DNA from 3 places in the Desulfatitalea tepidiphila genome. Region 2 is predicted to be linked to each of the others. Evidence: riboswitches for the same ligand, from Rfam matches in the RefSeq annotation. Region 2 holds a riboswitch; each other region holds the start of a gene.
The links. A riboswitch is a leader RNA that binds a small molecule or an ion and turns the genes downstream of it on or off. The one in region 2 is predicted to bind cobalamin.
Positions count from the first base shown of each region.

Region 1: linked by a shared signal. The riboswitch ahead of trpD (anthranilate phosphoribosyltransferase) and the one ahead of cobT (nicotinate-nucleotide--dimethylbenzimidazole phosphoribosyltransferase) in region 2 are both predicted to bind cobalamin.
Region 3: linked by a shared signal. The riboswitch ahead of DFT_RS14170 (sirohydrochlorin cobaltochelatase) and the one ahead of cobT (nicotinate-nucleotide--dimethylbenzimidazole phosphoribosyltransferase) in region 2 are both predicted to bind cobalamin.

Region 1 covers NZ_BCAG01000001.1:307,578-312,833, reverse strand. Annotated here, with positions in the region: gene DFT_RS01430 (sensor histidine kinase) at 1-518, shown strand, start outside; gene DFT_RS01425 (response regulator) at 515-1,147, shown strand; gene DFT_RS01420 (alcohol dehydrogenase catalytic domain-containing protein) at 1,477-2,442, opposite strand; gene trpD (anthranilate phosphoribosyltransferase) at 2,650-3,768, opposite strand; cobalamin riboswitch at 3,968-4,182, opposite strand; gene lon (endopeptidase La) at 4,621-5,256, opposite strand, start outside.
Region 2 covers NZ_BCAG01000003.1:71,785-77,040, forward strand. Annotated here, with positions in the region: gene DFT_RS04985 (HAMP domain-containing protein) at 1-766, opposite strand, end outside; gene DFT_RS04990 (hypothetical protein) at 833-1,402, opposite strand; gene DFT_RS04995 (hypothetical protein) at 1,412-1,774, opposite strand; gene DFT_RS05000 (DUF8082 domain-containing protein) at 1,784-2,431, opposite strand; cobalamin riboswitch at 2,764-2,965, shown strand; gene cobT (nicotinate-nucleotide--dimethylbenzimidazole phosphoribosyltransferase) at 3,107-4,189, shown strand; gene DFT_RS05010 (PAS domain-containing sensor histidine kinase) at 4,255-5,256, opposite strand, start outside.
Region 3 covers NZ_BCAG01000003.1:2,146,747-2,152,002, forward strand. Annotated here, with positions in the region: gene DFT_RS14165 (FecCD family ABC transporter permease) at 1-747, opposite strand, end outside; gene DFT_RS14170 (sirohydrochlorin cobaltochelatase) at 893-1,726, opposite strand; cobalamin riboswitch at 1,986-2,166, opposite strand; gene DFT_RS14180 (substrate-binding domain-containing protein) at 2,286-3,089, opposite strand; gene DFT_RS14185 (DUF4410 domain-containing protein) at 3,525-4,103, shown strand; gene DFT_RS14190 (dialkylrecorsinol condensing enzyme DarA) at 4,412-5,256, shown strand, end outside.

The DNA.
Region 1 (5,256 bases), on a different contig from region 2:
GAAAGCTGGCGCCGCAGGTGTCGCAAAAGATCGAACACATCAAAGACGAGCTCATCTGTCTGTCCGAGGATGTCCATTCGATCTCCCGCGAACTGCACCCGGCTATTCTCAAAGATCTCGGCCTTGAAAGAGCCGTCCGATCGCTCTGCATGACCGTCTCCGACCGGGAGAATCTGAACATCGAATTCCACCCGGAGGCCATACCGGAAACCGTGCCCAAAGAAGCGGCATTGTGCGTCTATCGCATCGTGCAGGAGAGCCTGAGAAACATCGCCAAGCATGCCCGTGCCCATAACGTCGAGGTCTCGCTGAGGCGGTGCGGCGCCGCCTTGTGCCTCGAGGTGACCGACGACGGCGTCGGTTTTGCGCCCAAAAGCGTCCGCCACACCCCTGGCATCGGCCTGGCCAGCATGCGCGAGCGGGTGCAATTCGCCAAGGGGGAATTCACCATCCGTTCCGAACCGGGCAAGGGCACCTCGGTGGCCGTGGCCGTCCCCATTGAAGGGAGCGCATCATGAAACGTCCCAGGATTTTATTGGCCGACGACCACCGGATGGTGGCCGAAGGACTGCGCGGACTGCTCGAACCGGATTTCGAGCTGGTGGGTATCGTGGAGGATGGACGGGCCATGCTCGACGCAGTGGAACGGCTGCATCCCGACGTCGTGGTGGTGGACGTCTCCATGCCCCTGCTCAACGGCATCGAGGCGGTGCGCCAGCTGAAAAAGACAAACAAGAAGATTGCCGTCGTTTTTCTGACCATGCATCTCGATGTGACCTATGCGGCCAGCGCCTTCGAGGCGGGCGCTTCCGGCTATGTCCTCAAACACGCCGCCCCCACCGAACTGATCAGCGCCATCAACAGTGCGCTCAAGGGCCGCACTTACATCACACCCATCCTGGCCGGTCAATTGTTGCAGTACCAGAAGGGCAAACCACGGGGAACCGAGGGCGAACGCGTGGCCCTGACCCATCGCCAGCGCGAGGTGCTCCAACTGATCGCCGAGGGGCGCACCGTCAAGGAGGTGGCCACGATCCTGAAAATCTCCACCCGCACCGTTGAATTCCACAAATACACCATCATGGAGAACTTCGGGCTGAAAAGCACCGCCGACCTGGTCCGGTTCGCCATCAAAAACCGCATTTAGCCTCAGCCGTCGATCGATCGCAAATCAGCAATTCTAACTGAATGTGATTCACCTTGAAGGGCATGCATTACAGAAGGCGTTTGATAAAAAATTCGCATGGCAACGGTTGAGGCAGGCCCGGGTGGGGCAGGTGGCCAGGGCCACGTCAGCCAGCGGTCGCTAGTGCCGGTTGAATGCAAACGGTGGACAAGCGGCCCAGACTGTTTGAGCGCAGCGAGTTTCTGGGCCGCCCGCCGTGCATTTTACCGGCACTTGACCGCTTGGCGTGTGGCATCGGCCACCTGTCCCACCCGGGCCGGATTTGGTGAATGGCATTCAGTTAGAATCCCTCATCGCAAATCCAGTATGGTTTTGAAGCTCCGGCCGTCGAGGAGATCGCAGAACCGCCGTTCCACATCCTGGGGCGGCACGATCGCTTCGACGAGCAGCTCGAAGGCGCGGGGATAACGGCCGATGAGCGCCAGGGCCGCCGCCATGTGACGGCGGGTGAGGCCATAGGCGCCGAAAACCGCGGCCTCCTTGTAATGGATCAGGTTGATCCCATCGGCCGGAAGCCGCCCGCCCCCGGTCAGACCGCTGAAAAAGGCGCAGCGTCCGCCCCTGGCCAGCCGGACGAGTCCCTGGACGAACGCCTCGGGATCGGGGCAGGCATTGAGCATCGCATCGAACTCATCGTCCTGGGGAGCGGCGCTGCGCGCCATGACCTGCGATATCTGCCGAAACGCCTCGGATTTGGCGATCTTGTCCGGATTCTTTTCAATCACCAGGGGCTGTGCGCCCATGGTCCGGGCCGCCAGGGCGGCGATCAACCCCAGGGTTCCGCCGCCGAAAATGACGAGGCGTTCGCCGGCTCCAAGGCCGAGTTTTTCCAAGGCATTGAGGGCGCATCCCGCTGGTTCCGCGAAGCAGGCCAGGTGGGCTGGCAAATCGGCGGGAACCGGAATCAGGCTGGCGGTGGGCGCCAGCAGGTGGCGGCTGAAACCGCCGTCGAAGTGAAAGCCCATGATTTGCATACCGTCGCAAAGATTCTCGCGACCCCCAAGACAATGCCGGCATCGTCCGCAAGCGTGGCCCGGCCACACCGTGAACAGGCGGCCGTTGTCGTCCCGGGCCGCGACCTCGTGCCCCGGCACCCGGGGCAACACCAAGTCCCTATGCCCGGTGCGCCACATCTTGGCATCGGTGCGGCAAATGCCGCAGTATTCGACGGTCAGCCGCGTCATGCCATCCTGGGCCGCCGGCCTTCCCGATGCCCGTGTCTCCAGGAGGCCGGGAGCGGTCAATACCAGTTTCATGCCGTTTCTCCTTTCCTGCCCCTTCGGCGAACCTGCCTTCACCTTTCCTGTGTTCAGCTGACCCGGTTTGACGGAGTATTAAAAAGCCGATATCGGACGGCGCCGTAAAACGCTCGAGATCAAGGCGCGCGAAATTCAGTGTCCTGAGGCGTACTTGTCGTACGCCGCAAGGACCACGGGATGAGCGCAACGCAGATATTGGGCGTTTTACGGCGCCGTCAGGCTTCGCAGCCGTTCCAATCCCCGCTTTGGATCCCTGTTCTGACACGCCACCCAGGCTTCCAGGGTCCGGTAGGCGTCTCCGCGGTCCATGGCCGCGAGGGCCCTTTCCATCCCCGCGGCGACGGTGGCAGCCTTGCCCGCCACCTTGAGGATCAGGGCCGTGTTGAGCAGCACGGCCTGCCTTCGGCCCGCGAGACCGTTCTTCTTCCCGCGAATCAGGGCCACGAATCGCCGGGCTTCGGTGGGCAGATCGGCCGCGGGCACCAGATCGGCCGGGTCGATGGCATCCAGGCCCAGGGCGGATGGCGACAATGCATACTCATGGATGCACCCCGCTTCATCGAGTTCGGCGCACCAGGTGATGCCGCATACCGAGGCCTCGTCGATACAGCGCCCGGTGTCGGCGATCTCTCCGCAGCACACCAGCGCCCTTCGGTAGCCGATCGCCCGCATGGCCGATGCCACCGGTATCATCACGTCGCGGGCATATACGCCGCGCACGGCATGACGCGGCCGGGCCGGGTTGGCCAAGGATGCGGCGATGTTCAGCGGGGAACCGAAATGGATCTGGGAAAGGATGCGTCCCAGGGCCTGGGCATGGATCCGGGCGCTCATGCCGTTGAACAAGCCGATGTTGGCCTGGGCGATGCTGCGGGCCACGAGGTCGGCCTCGCATTCGACATCCACACCCATGGCCTCGGCCAGGTCGACCGTGCCGCACACCGAAGTGATGGCCCGAGACCCGTGGCGCGCCATGGGCACACCGGCGGCGGCGGCAACGATGGCCGCAGCTGTGCTGATGTTGAAGGTTTTGAAGGCGTCCATGCCGGTGCCGCAGTTCTCCATCAGGGGGGTGTCAGCATCACTCACCGTCCCGCAACGCACCTTGGTGGTATCCAGCTCGTAGATCGCCTCCCAGGCGCCGGCCACCTCCTGGGCGGTCTCTCCCTTGGCGCGCAAGGCGGCCAGAAAGGCGCCCTGTTGCATGGGCGTAGTGTCGTTTTTCATAAGGCGGGTAAAGGCGTCCCGGGATTCTTCACGGGTCATGTCCCCTTTCTGGATAAGCCGGGTGATGAGCTGTCCAAAGGCTTTGTCCTGTTGCATCGACCGCTTGCTCCTGCATGAATGAACCGAGGAAAAGGGCCGAACGATCCGGAAGAAAAATCGACGACAGAGGGACCTGACGAAAAGGTGGGCGTAAAAAACCCGCAGGCACCTGCGTATCGCTTCCCTTGGCGCGTTCGGCCGGGCCAAAACGATACGGACAGCTTCCAGCGGGTATCCGTCAGGGTGGGCAGTGGGTTGCCCCGGCAATCGACAGGCAGGCTTTCTGGCTCACGGGCGGTGTCTCTTGCGCCTACCGGCCGCGCCTTCCCATCGACACGGTGTCGACAGTGGCATGCTGCGGCTTTCGTTCCCGATCACAGCAACGGCTGGTATGCGATGGACTCTCACCATCTTTCCTTTTAACGGGCGTCCCTTTGTGGGGCGTCCCGCACCTGTCAGCCGGACCCCTCCTAACCTGAAACGGGGGCCGTGTCAACCGGTCGGCGGTAATTGCAGCAGTTCTATCCGAATGCCATTCATTAAATCCGGCCCGGGTGGGACAGGTGGCCGATGCCACACGCCAAGCGGTCAAGAGCCAGTAACATGCACGGCGGGCGGCCCGGAAACTCGCTGCGCTCAAACAGTCTGGGCCGCTTGTCCGCCGTCTGCATTTAACTGGCCCTAAGACCGCTGGCTCACGTGGCCCTGGCCACCTGCCCCACCCGGGCCTGCCACAACCGTTGCCATGCGATAATTTTTATTAAACGACTTCTATGCTGCAGGCCCTTCAGGGTGAATCACACTCAGTTAGAATCGCTGCGGCAATTGCAGTTTCAATGGAAGGGAAATCGATGGAATCGACCGGGTTCGTCTACGGCTGAAAACCGCGGACGAACCCGGTCAGTTGCGCTAATTGATGGGGGCGTGTTTGTCCGGAGGATTATCCACGCCGCTCAAGTCGAAATGGGCGTCCTGATTGGCAAACAGGCTTTCTCCCTCGCCCAGCACCAGCGCGTGGGGCAATACTTCGTCCATGTGCTCGACAGTGACGATTTCCAGCTGTTTGGCGATGGTGTCCGGAATATCTTTGAGATCTTTCTCGTTCTCCTTGGGGATGATGATCTTTTTGATCCCCCCCCGGTGGGCCGCGATGATCTTCTCCTTGAGCCCGCCGATGGGCAGCACGCGACCGCGCAGGGTGATCTCGCCGGTCATGGCCACTTCGCGGCGGGTGGGCCGACGGGTCAGGGCGGAAATCACCGAGGTGCACATGGCGATGCCGGCCGACGGGCCATCCTTGGGAATGGCGCCTTCGGGGATATGAATATGCAGATCGTACTTGCGATAGAATTTGTTGTCGATGTTGAGCAGATCGGCACGGGAACGCACGAAGCTAATGGCGGCCTGGGCCGACTCTTTCATCACATCGCCCAGCTTGCCGGTGACCATGACCTGGCCGCGGCCCGGCATGACCAGCGTTTCGACGAAGAGCAGTTCGCCGCCCACCTGGGTCCAGGCCATGCCGGTGGCCATGCCGACCTGGTC
Region 2 (5,256 bases):
ATGTATCCGTCAGCTCCTTGATGGGCAGCAGGGATCGTTGCACGGTGATAAAGACCAGGATAAATGATATGAGAAAAATTGCGCCCATGATCAACAGCGTCGATATCATCATGCGGAATTTTGCGGCATTGATTTTTTCAAGCGAATAGCCGATTCGAAATCCTCCCCAGTGCTTCCCTTTGACCATAATGGGCGAGGATATATCCCACATGGTTTCACCTGTGTCACGGCTGTAGACTTGCAGAAAACCGAGATTCAGATTTTGTGCGGCGGCAAGCCCTACCTTGTCGCTGAATATCCGCTTGGTCCGGTTGAGGATCAGATCTTTTTCCGGATCTCCGGTGGGCGGCTGGTTGTATCGCGTGTTGTGAGTGGGAACATAGCCGTTGACATCCGCGGCCACGGCATAGACCACGCTCTTGTCCTTGAGAAATTCGTCTTCGATACCCAGCAGGGCCTTATCGAGGTAAAAGTCGTACTTCGTATGAAATTTGGGTGGATTGAAACCTGGTATCTTTTCATAAGCCGTATCAAAGGCGTCCCTGATTGTAAACACGCCGTTATCGATGGCCTCTTCGATTAAGACGCCGGTCATTTTTGCGCCCGTCATGGATTCGGTTTTGCCTCTTTCCAGCAATTGGGCCTCCAGCGCGGCACCTTGATCGATGATCATATAGGCCGCTCCAGCCCCCATGACGACTAAAAGCAGAAGGTTGACATACAACGTAACCTTTACCGCGACCCGTTCGGAAATGAATTTGATCATGGCGCTTTCTCCCCTGTGACATGATGTGTGAAGTGAGCATATTCCCGGAAATGGAAGTTGGGTTTACTATGGCGCATAGCCGAATCGCACGGCCCCCCAGTGTTTGGTGTGAACATAAATCGGTACGGATAGGTCGTACATTGTTTCGCCCGTATCGCGATTGTATTTCTGCAAGAGAAAGGGCTGCGTGTTGCGAGCGGCCGCAAGACCGGTACGATCGTTAAAAACCCGCTTGGATCGGTCTTGGGATTTGCTGTTGTGGGTCGGCAAATAGCCGTTTCGGTCGACCGCTACGACGAAGAGCAATTTTGGGTCCTTCGCCAAATACTTGTCCAGTATCGTTTGCAGGACCGTATCACAAAGCCTGTCATATTGCGTATGGAATTTTTGCGGAGCAGTGTTGGGGATCGGTATGTAGAACGTATCGAACATCTGGGCCATGGTCAGTTTTCCACTGGTGACCAGGTATTCGAATTGTGTCTTGATTTCCGACTGGCACTCGATGGCCCATGCTTTTACCTTGGCTTCCATCTCTGCGTTGGCGTCCGCCGTCACGGGACCGACGCAGAGCATGATCAATAGTATCGTTAAAACAGATGGGTTGAAAATTTTCCTGAAATGGTTTGATGCGGACATGGCGATTCCTCAATGGAGTTGGCTGGCGGTGCTGCTTTTTTTGATGGTTTCAATGAAATCATCGATTTTAAGAACCAGGTCATCGGCCGATGCCTTGGCTTCTTTTATGACCGCCAGAAAATAGTTGCTAAAGCCAAACAAAAGGAGATCCTCTTGGCTTTGTCGGGAAAAAACCATGTGTTTGAACTCGGATAACCCGAGTGACGAACGAATGGTGTCGCAATTAAGCCCCGCAAAAGCAATGAAGGGAAACAGGTTGTCGGCATTGTCGCCGTGGAATGCGAGGCCCTTTCCATCGTATTTCACGAGGTAATAGCTTTTGACGCCATCGATATTTTTAATGTTCGTAAAATCTTGTACGGTGGCCATCACGATGCTCCCTTACCGGATGTTTAAATGGGGTGCGATGAGGTTTTTAAAGGTGGCAATTTTTTCCTGGTCATCGATTTCAGCGCACAGCATGTTAACCAGTCGCTCGATAGACGCCTGATTGATTCGATCGACGCTGCCGATCCATGCCTGACGTGTATCGTTGAAAACAATGGCGGCGATGGGGCCCATGACCTTGTTGAGCGCATTTTCCAATTGGGAGAGGAGCTTGGAAACGGGCTCTGAACGAAGCAACGCCCCATGGTTCTCCGTCGCGGCATTCTGGTTGATCGTGTCCACGCCGGCCTGATCGGGTGATAGGTCGCTTTGCCTCGGCCGACTATTCGCGGATTGTGAGATCGTCAGGTCGAGCAAGTTTTCATCAAGGGGGGATTGGTGGAGGATCACGATGTATTGATGATTGCCTGCCCGCCTTATTGACAGGTTTGAATCGGCGAATTGCAGGCGGATTTGAACGATATCGGAGAAGAGTTCTGCGCCCCAGGAATAAAACTTCTCCAGGGTCTTGTTCAAGGTGGAGAGATTGTCCTTGGTAAATTCGTTGCCTCCTTTTTGGGAGATTGTTCCGAGTTGGGGGTCGAAAAGTAAAACACATGAAACGCCGGGAAGTGTTTTTATCCTGTCCAGTATTGTTTCCATTGGCGGCCTCGCAAATGCTTTTCGTTTCGGTAAATGAACAGCCACACAATATCATTCAACCGCCGGCCCAAGAGGGTAGGGCGCGACCAACGGATATGGTTCTGGTGCTGGATCTGGAACAATAGATCTGGTGAACGTGGCACTGCGGCCGACAGGCCGGCAATAACACGCGAAGTGGACCATACAGGAGCTTGGCAATACCATCAATTTCGATTAAACTAACCGAAATGGCGTGAATAGTCAATTCTTGAAATAATTCTTGAGCCTTGCTCGTAAAATTGCGTGCGATTCGCGATTGACAGCTGTTCTTTCCACATGTTAGAGGCTCGTCGAGCAAGAAGTCGATATCCGGTGGCCCAACAGGGCCGGAAGAGGGAAGCCGGTGCGAATCCGGCACGGACCCGCCGCTGTGAGCGAGGACGAAACCCGCTGCAATACCACTGTATCGCCAATTGAGGAACGAAGCGGTGCGGGAAGGTGCGGGAAGTAGATTGATCCGCGAGTCAGAAGACCTGCCGAATATCTTTGAGTTCTTGGTGGAGACGGTAAATCCCCAGGCTGATAGTCATATTGGCTTGGGGTTTTTTTATGGCCCCGGCCGATACGCAGGGCGCTTGACGGGAAATTGCTTATCGCGCATGCGCTTCTGCGAAAATTTGGCGACAAGGAGGTTTTATGCTGGAACAGACCGTTCAAGCCATCGGGCCATTGGACCTGAACGCCATGGCAGCGGCCAAGGATCACCAGGCCCGCCTGGCTCTGCCCCCGGGCAGCCTGGGCCGGCTGCACCAGTTTGCTGTCAAGATGGCCGGGGTAACCGGGCGGCCAAGGCCCGCCGTTCGCGACCTGGGGGTCATCACCATGGCCGGTGACCACGGGGTGGCGGTTCGCGGGGTGAGCAAGTTCCCTCAGGAGGTGACACGCGAGATGGTGGTTAACTTCGCTCGCGGAGGTGCGGCCATCAATGTGTTGACCCGTCATGTGGGCGCCCGGTTGACTGTGGTCGATATGGGCGTGGCCGGACCGGCCCTGAACATAGATATGGACGAGAAGGGAAAGGTCCGATTCGTTTCCCGCAGGGTCGGTTCCGGAACGCGGGATATTTTTACAGGGCCGGCCATGACCCGGGATGAGGCCGTGCGATCCCTGGAAACGGGAATCCGGGTTTTCATTGAAGAAAAGGAGCGGGGTCTGGATGCCGTGGGCACCGGAGATATGGGGATCGCCAATACCACGCCGTCGTCGGCCATCGCGGCGGCGATGCTCGCCGTTTCGCCGAGGCAGGTGGTGAACCGGGGCACCGGCATCGACGACGCGGCCTTGGATCACAAAGTCCAAGTCGTGGCCCGGGCGCTGGCGGTCAATCGTCCCGATTCTTCCGATCCAATAGATATTTTGGCCAAGGTCGGTGGGTATGAGATCGGCGGCATCGCCGGGGTTATCCTGGCCGCCTGCGCGCATCGGGTGCCCGTGGTGGTCGATGGGTTCATTTCGACCGCGGCGGCCCTGCTGGCGTGCGGCTTTCATCCGGAAGTAAAACAGTATCTTTTCTCCGGGCACCAGTCGGCCGTGGAGGGTCACCGTTTGATGTTGGAAGAGATGGGACTCGAACCCATGATCGATTTGGGTATGCGATTGGGGGAAGGGACCGGCGCTGCATTCGGTCTCTCGATTCTGGCGGCGGCATCACGGATCGCCACCGAGATGCACACTTTCGAAGAGGCGCAAGTGTCCGGTCCGGGAAATGATGGTGGTTAAGAAAAAATGGAGCTTCGCGATTGGACGTGTGGAGCAAACCGATGGCGTGTCGGCCGGCTGCTCGATCAGATGATCGGTGCCGGCCGTTCGCCATCGAGAACTTGCCGCACGGCACGGCCCAGATCGCCGCGGACCAGGGGCTTGCGAATCAGGGCCCGAATGCCCAAACGATCGATCATCTCCTGGGTCACCTTTTCGCTGTAGCCGGTGCAGATGATGACGGGGATATCCGGACGCAGGGCCAATATCCGTTCAGCCAGTGCGTCCCCGGTCATGCCGGGCATGGTCATGTCCGTAATCACCAGATCGTAGGCATCGGGTTGCTGTTCGAAAAGGTAGAGCGCCTTGGCGCTGCTGGTATGGACCGTCATGCGGTAGCCCAACCGTTCGAGCATCTCCTTGCCCAATTCGGCGAGGGGGGCTTCGTCGTCGACGAACAGGATGTGTTCCCGACCAATCGGTACGAGGTTTTCATGGGACATGTGGACGGGGGAGCCCTGTTGGATGATCGGAAGAAAAATGGTGAAGGTCGTACCCTTCCCGGGCGTGCTCGCCACGCCGACCGCTCCGCCGCATGCGTGGACGATGCCTTGTGCCACCGCCAGTCCCATGCCTGTGCCTTCCCCTTTTTCCTTGGTGGTGAAATAGGGGTCGAAGATTCTCTCCAAGTTATTGGGATCAATGCCATGTCCCGTGTCGGCCACCACCATCTTCAAATAACGACCCGCCTGCAGACCTGGGTATTTCTGGGCTTCTTCGCCGGACAACGCCTCCTCTCTCAGGGAGACCTCGAGCCGGCCGCCACATTGACGCATGGCGTGGCTGGCATTGGTACATAGATTCATGATGACCTGATGGATTTGAATGGGATCGGCCTGGACCACCGCATCGCATTGAATGGCGCTTTCGATCTCGATGGTGGAGGGGAGCGAAGCACGCAGCAATTTAAGGGCTTCCTTGAGGATCGGTTGCACCTGGATGGGTTTGGCCTCTGATTCGGTCTGGCGGCTGAACGTAAGGATTTGCTGCACCAGTTCACGCGCCCTCTCTCCGGCGCGAAGCACTTG
Region 3 (5,256 bases), 2.1 Mb from region 2:
CACACACGCTGCGGCCATCAACGAAGCGCTCACCAGCATCGTCATCGACAATCTGGTCGGCGAAATCCCCAGCGAACCGGCGGTACGGCTGCCCAGGGCCAACAAGTTGAGATCGCGGCCGAAAAACAAGGTGATGGCCAATCCCGCTCCGACCACTGCGGCCACCATGCCCACCTCGGTCCAGGTCTTGGAGGCGAAGCTGCCCATCAACCAGAAGATGATGATGCTCACCTCCTCGCCGGCCAAATATTTGATGAAACTCACTCCTGCCGACAAAATGGCGGCGACGATGATGCCCGAAAGGATCAGGCTCGCTGACGACAGGTCGCCGCTGCTGGCGGTCAGCCAGATCACCACGAGCAACGTTCCCAGGGCACCGGCGAAGGCGAACAACGGCACGGACCAGGCGCCTATCACCGCCAGGTTCAACCATAAGGCCATGGCCGCGCCGAACGCGGCTCCCGATGAGACCCCCAAGGTATAGGGATCGGCCAATGGATTGAGCAGAATCCCTTGAAAGATCGTACCGGAAACCGCGAGCCCGCATCCCACGACGGCTGCGGCCAGAATTCTGGGCAGCCGCACCTCCAAAACCACCACCGGCGCCAGTTCATCGAGACGGGAGATCAACCCCTCGGCACCGGAGAGGCGTGCCGCCAGAATGCGCACCACATCTGGATAGGAGACCTGAATGAATCCGCTCCCCGTCGCCAGAACGATCTCCATGGCCAGCAACAGAGCCAGCACCAACAGCAGCGGCCATATCGGTAATCGTTGAAACCGGAGGCATGGATCCCTATAGCCGTTGGATGCCGCCTTCATCATAAATCGGCAGAGTACCTCAACTTTGCTATTTTCAAACTTCAGTATTCCAATTTCTACGACCCGCGAATCAATGCAGCGCCTTCAACGCCTCGCCCGCATGGGCGACCCATATCTTCACAAAGCCGTCGTACTCCGCCGTCCCCTTGAGAATGGGCACGCATTGAATCCCGGCGCCGGTAAAGATGCTGACCCAGGAATCATCTTCGCTGCCCGCCATATCGTTTTTGGCATGGTCCCCGGCCACGGACATGAAGGGCATCAGATACACCTTGTTGATCTTTCTTTGCTTCAACTGCCCAAGGATCAGTTCCACGTCCGGATAGCCCTCGACCGTTCCCACGAAAATTTGCGGGTCCTTGAGTTGCAACCGATACATCAGGGCAGCATAACCTGCATCGGCGGGATGATGGGTGCCATGGCCCATGAACACCACGCCTTCATCGGCCCGACGTGCTTGCGGCAAATTCGCCAGAATCGTGTCGACGACAGCTTCCATGTCCGCCTGAGTCGCCATGAGCGGATGGCCCATGACGATCTTCTCAAACAGCGCCATGGCTTGGAATCCCCCGACGATCCGACGCAGTTCATGGTATTCCTCGCCGGCAATGGTGTGCAGGGACTGCACCGCCACATGGGTGAACTTCTCATCATGCAAGCGAGCGAGGGCCATGGCGGGAGAATCGAGAACTTTGCCCTGATCGGCGAGTTTCGCGCGAATGATGTGAGAGGTATAGGCCCAACGCACCGGCACCTGGGGATAAGCCTGGCGTACTGCCCGGTCAATGTTATCGAAGGAAACCTGGGCGGAAGCTTCGCTGGAGCCGAAGGCGACCAGAAGAATCCCGACTTTTTTGGGCGCCGTGGCGCCGTGTGCGCCTGCCTGCGCCGGGGGGCCGATCATGATACAGAGAGCCAAAACGGTGAACACCCATCGGGTCAAGTTCTTTCCATACATGTTGTCACTCCTTTGCGGCGGCCCTGTCCTTTGGCATGAACAGGCCATGTTGATAAGGCCTTTGGCACCATCCCCGATGCGGCTGAAGCCAACATCCTGCTCCAAAAAAAATCCCCGGACCTGCAAGCAGGCCCGGGGATACCGTTTTTTATCCCTGAATGGAGCCCTCCACCCCCTTGCCACGAGGGGTCGAGTCGATCGATGATGTTCTACGATGGTCAAAGCAGGTCTTCCGGCTTCCGGATTGTCCTACCGGCTGCGCCTTCCCATCCTTACGGACAGTGGCATGATGCAGCTTTCGTCCCCGGTTACGGCGGCGGGTCCGCGACGGATTCTCACCGTCTTCCCTTTTAAGGCCAAGGGCCGCTTCGATGACAGGTTTGCTACAATATCTATCGCGGGCAAGTCAAGCGCTTTGTTGAAGACACAACGATTCTGGCTCGACAGCATCCATTAAGGATTCAATCCTCAGTTTCAGTTCGCCCCGAGTTTCACTTCGTATGGATCAGTAGGAAATCGGAACGATGCCGCTTTCTTTCATTCTTTGCTGGCTTGCCGGTGACTTGGCAAAGTCGATGAAGGCCTTTACAGGACCGCTGGGTTCTCCCTGGGTCACGAATGAAAAAGTCTGAATATATGGATAATCCTTGTCCTTAAAGAATTTCCCGTTAACCTTCAATATCTTGATGGCCGCATCACGGTCGGCCGAACCCTTGGTGACAAAGGAGATGCTCCAAGGGATTCGTGCGACCGAGGTGACGACCATCGTAGAACGATAGGCCATAAAATCATATTTGACTTCGCTGCGCTTGAGGGCCAGCATGGAGAAGTTTTTGAATGCGGCGGTATCTTTTCCCGGTGTGATGGCGATGATATCGTGGTCCGGACCGCCAACTTCCTTCCAGTTGGTGATTTCTCCTGAAAAAATGGCTCGCAACTGATCTTCGCTGATATTGTCGACTGGTGTCTCCAAATTGGTGATCACAATCATGGGCACCTTACAAAACGGCGTCTCAACGTAACCGAATTCGGCGTGGTTGGGCGCCAGGGGTTCGGCGCTGCTGGCGATGTCGCAAACACCGTTGAAGAGTCGATGCAAAGCCGATGAGGAAGAGCAAACGAACATGTCCACTTCGTAACCGGTCTCTTTGATAAAACGGCTGACGCCTTCGCCCCTGAATACATCATTGACTTGGGCGGAACTGCTGTAACGCAGCTTTTCCGCAGCCATGACGCCGGGTACTGAAATGAGAGCTGTAAGTACAACGACAAGGACAGAAATCATGATGGATTTTGATAAAATTTTCATTCGGTTCTCCTAAAGAATGGTGTGGGTTGTTATCGGCATTGAGCCTACGATTGTCCCGGAATACACGATGGCAGGCAGCGCAAAGGGCATGCCATCATGCCCCGTTTGCTGAGCAATTTTTTCCATCGTATTTTCTATGTCTTAGAATGACTTCGGGAAAATCAGGTCAGGAGTGATTTGGCAGTACCATGTCAAAAACCTTTACACAGTGAAAGGACTTGCCGTCCTCCATGTGATAGGATCGCCAACGACGGTAAACCGAATAAACGGCAGAGGCAAAGAAGTGGACGCAGTTTTGCCGCTGATATTGCCGCCAACGGGAGAATCTCTAAACTTGTTCCGATATCGTCCGATACTATATGATGCTGCAACATATGAAAGCGGCCGTTCAATCCTTGATTATTACAAACGCTATTTCCAAAAGGAGGAAACTGAATGAAAAGACGTCTTGGGATGAAACAGATGTTTGTTTGGGGAACCGCGCTCTTGATGATGGTCTCGCTTTATGCCTGCGGCGGTCAGCAGGCCCAACCCGAAGAGGCCGAAGCGCCACCGCCTTCAGCAGCCAAACTTTCCAAGAAATATGCCGACGTCCTCTGCTATGCATTTGAAACCACGCCGGAAATCGCCAAGGACTATCCCGATGCGACCAGCACCCTTCAGCACAGTCTATTGACCGCCCTGCAGATGAAAAATCGGTTTAACAAGGTCGCCATGCTGAAGCTGAATGAGAGAACCAAGGGCGACACCCTGCTCGTCAAAGCCAAGGTCACCGATCTGCGCATCGTCAGCGGCGCCGCACGTATGTGGGGAGGCGTCTTTGCTGGCAGTTCCTATATCAATGTCGACCTGCAATTGATCGACGGCGGCACCAAACAGGTGGTCCGGGAAGAGCCCCTGAACAGCAGCAACAACCCTTGGGCCGCATCGTATGCGTATGGCTCGACCGATCGTTCGCTGCCCGACGACATGGGCAAAATCGTGGCCGAGTATATCACCGCCATCATGCCATAGGCGTCCTGCTACCGACACTTTCAAAGCTCTCGGGCGCGGTCGACCTATCGGCCGCGCCCGAGCAATTCTAACTGAATGTGATGCACCCTGAAGGGCATGCATTACAGAAGGCGTTTGATAAAAAGCTCGTATTGCGACGGAGATGGCAGGCGTGGGTGGCGCACGTGGCCCTGGCCACCTGTTCTTCCCACGCCGGGTTTAATGAATGGCCTTCAGTTGGAATCGATGAAACTCAAATTGCCTGTTTGACATTCTCCAGCGGTTTGGTTATTTATCTTGGTTCACCACGGTTGTGGGTTGAATGAAAATTGCAGTTCAAGGAGTTGGAACGCCACCGGAGCAAGGCGGGGTATCGCGAGGCCTCCCTCTGTTTCGGAGCTACCGTCGATATCGAAGTGATGAAAAAACTGCTCGTTGTATGCTACTCCCAATCCGGGCAACTGACCCAGATCGTGCGCTCGGTACTCAAACCCGTCAGCGAGAGCGGTCAAATCGAGTTGGTCTTTGAAGAGCTGCGTCCGAGAGCCCCCTATCCTTTTCCATGGACGGCCTTGCGTTTCGCCGACACCTTTCCCGAATCGCTGCAAGGTACTCCTTGTGAACTCGAGCCGTTCCAATTCGATCCCCAAGCCGATTACGACGGGATCGTCCTCGCCTACCAGGTGTGGTATCTGTCGCCCAGCATTCCGGTCAACGCCTTCCTGAAAAGCCCTGAAGCGAAGCAGGTAATCAAGGGCCGGCCGGTGGTGACGGTCATCGGATGCCGTAACATGTGGCTCCAGGCCCAGGAAAAGGTCAAGGCCAGCATCGTCGAACTCGGTGGCCTGCCGGCGGGAAACATCGTGCTCATGGACCGGGCGCCCAACCTGCTGGGCATCATTTCCATCACCGCATGGATGCTGACCGGCAACAAAGATCGCTTTTTGAAGATTTTTCCAAGACCGGGCATCTCGGACGAGGACATCACCCGGGCCGAACGCTTCGGGGTGCCTTTGCGCGACGCCTTGCATCATGGCCGATGGGACAGCCTGCAGGCCGATTTGAATCGGTTGGGCGCCGTCGAAGTGGTACCGTCCTATATCCTGTTCGAACAGCGGATCCTTAAAATTTTCAACGTCTGGGCCAAGTTTATCCGGCGTAGCGGCCCGCCGGG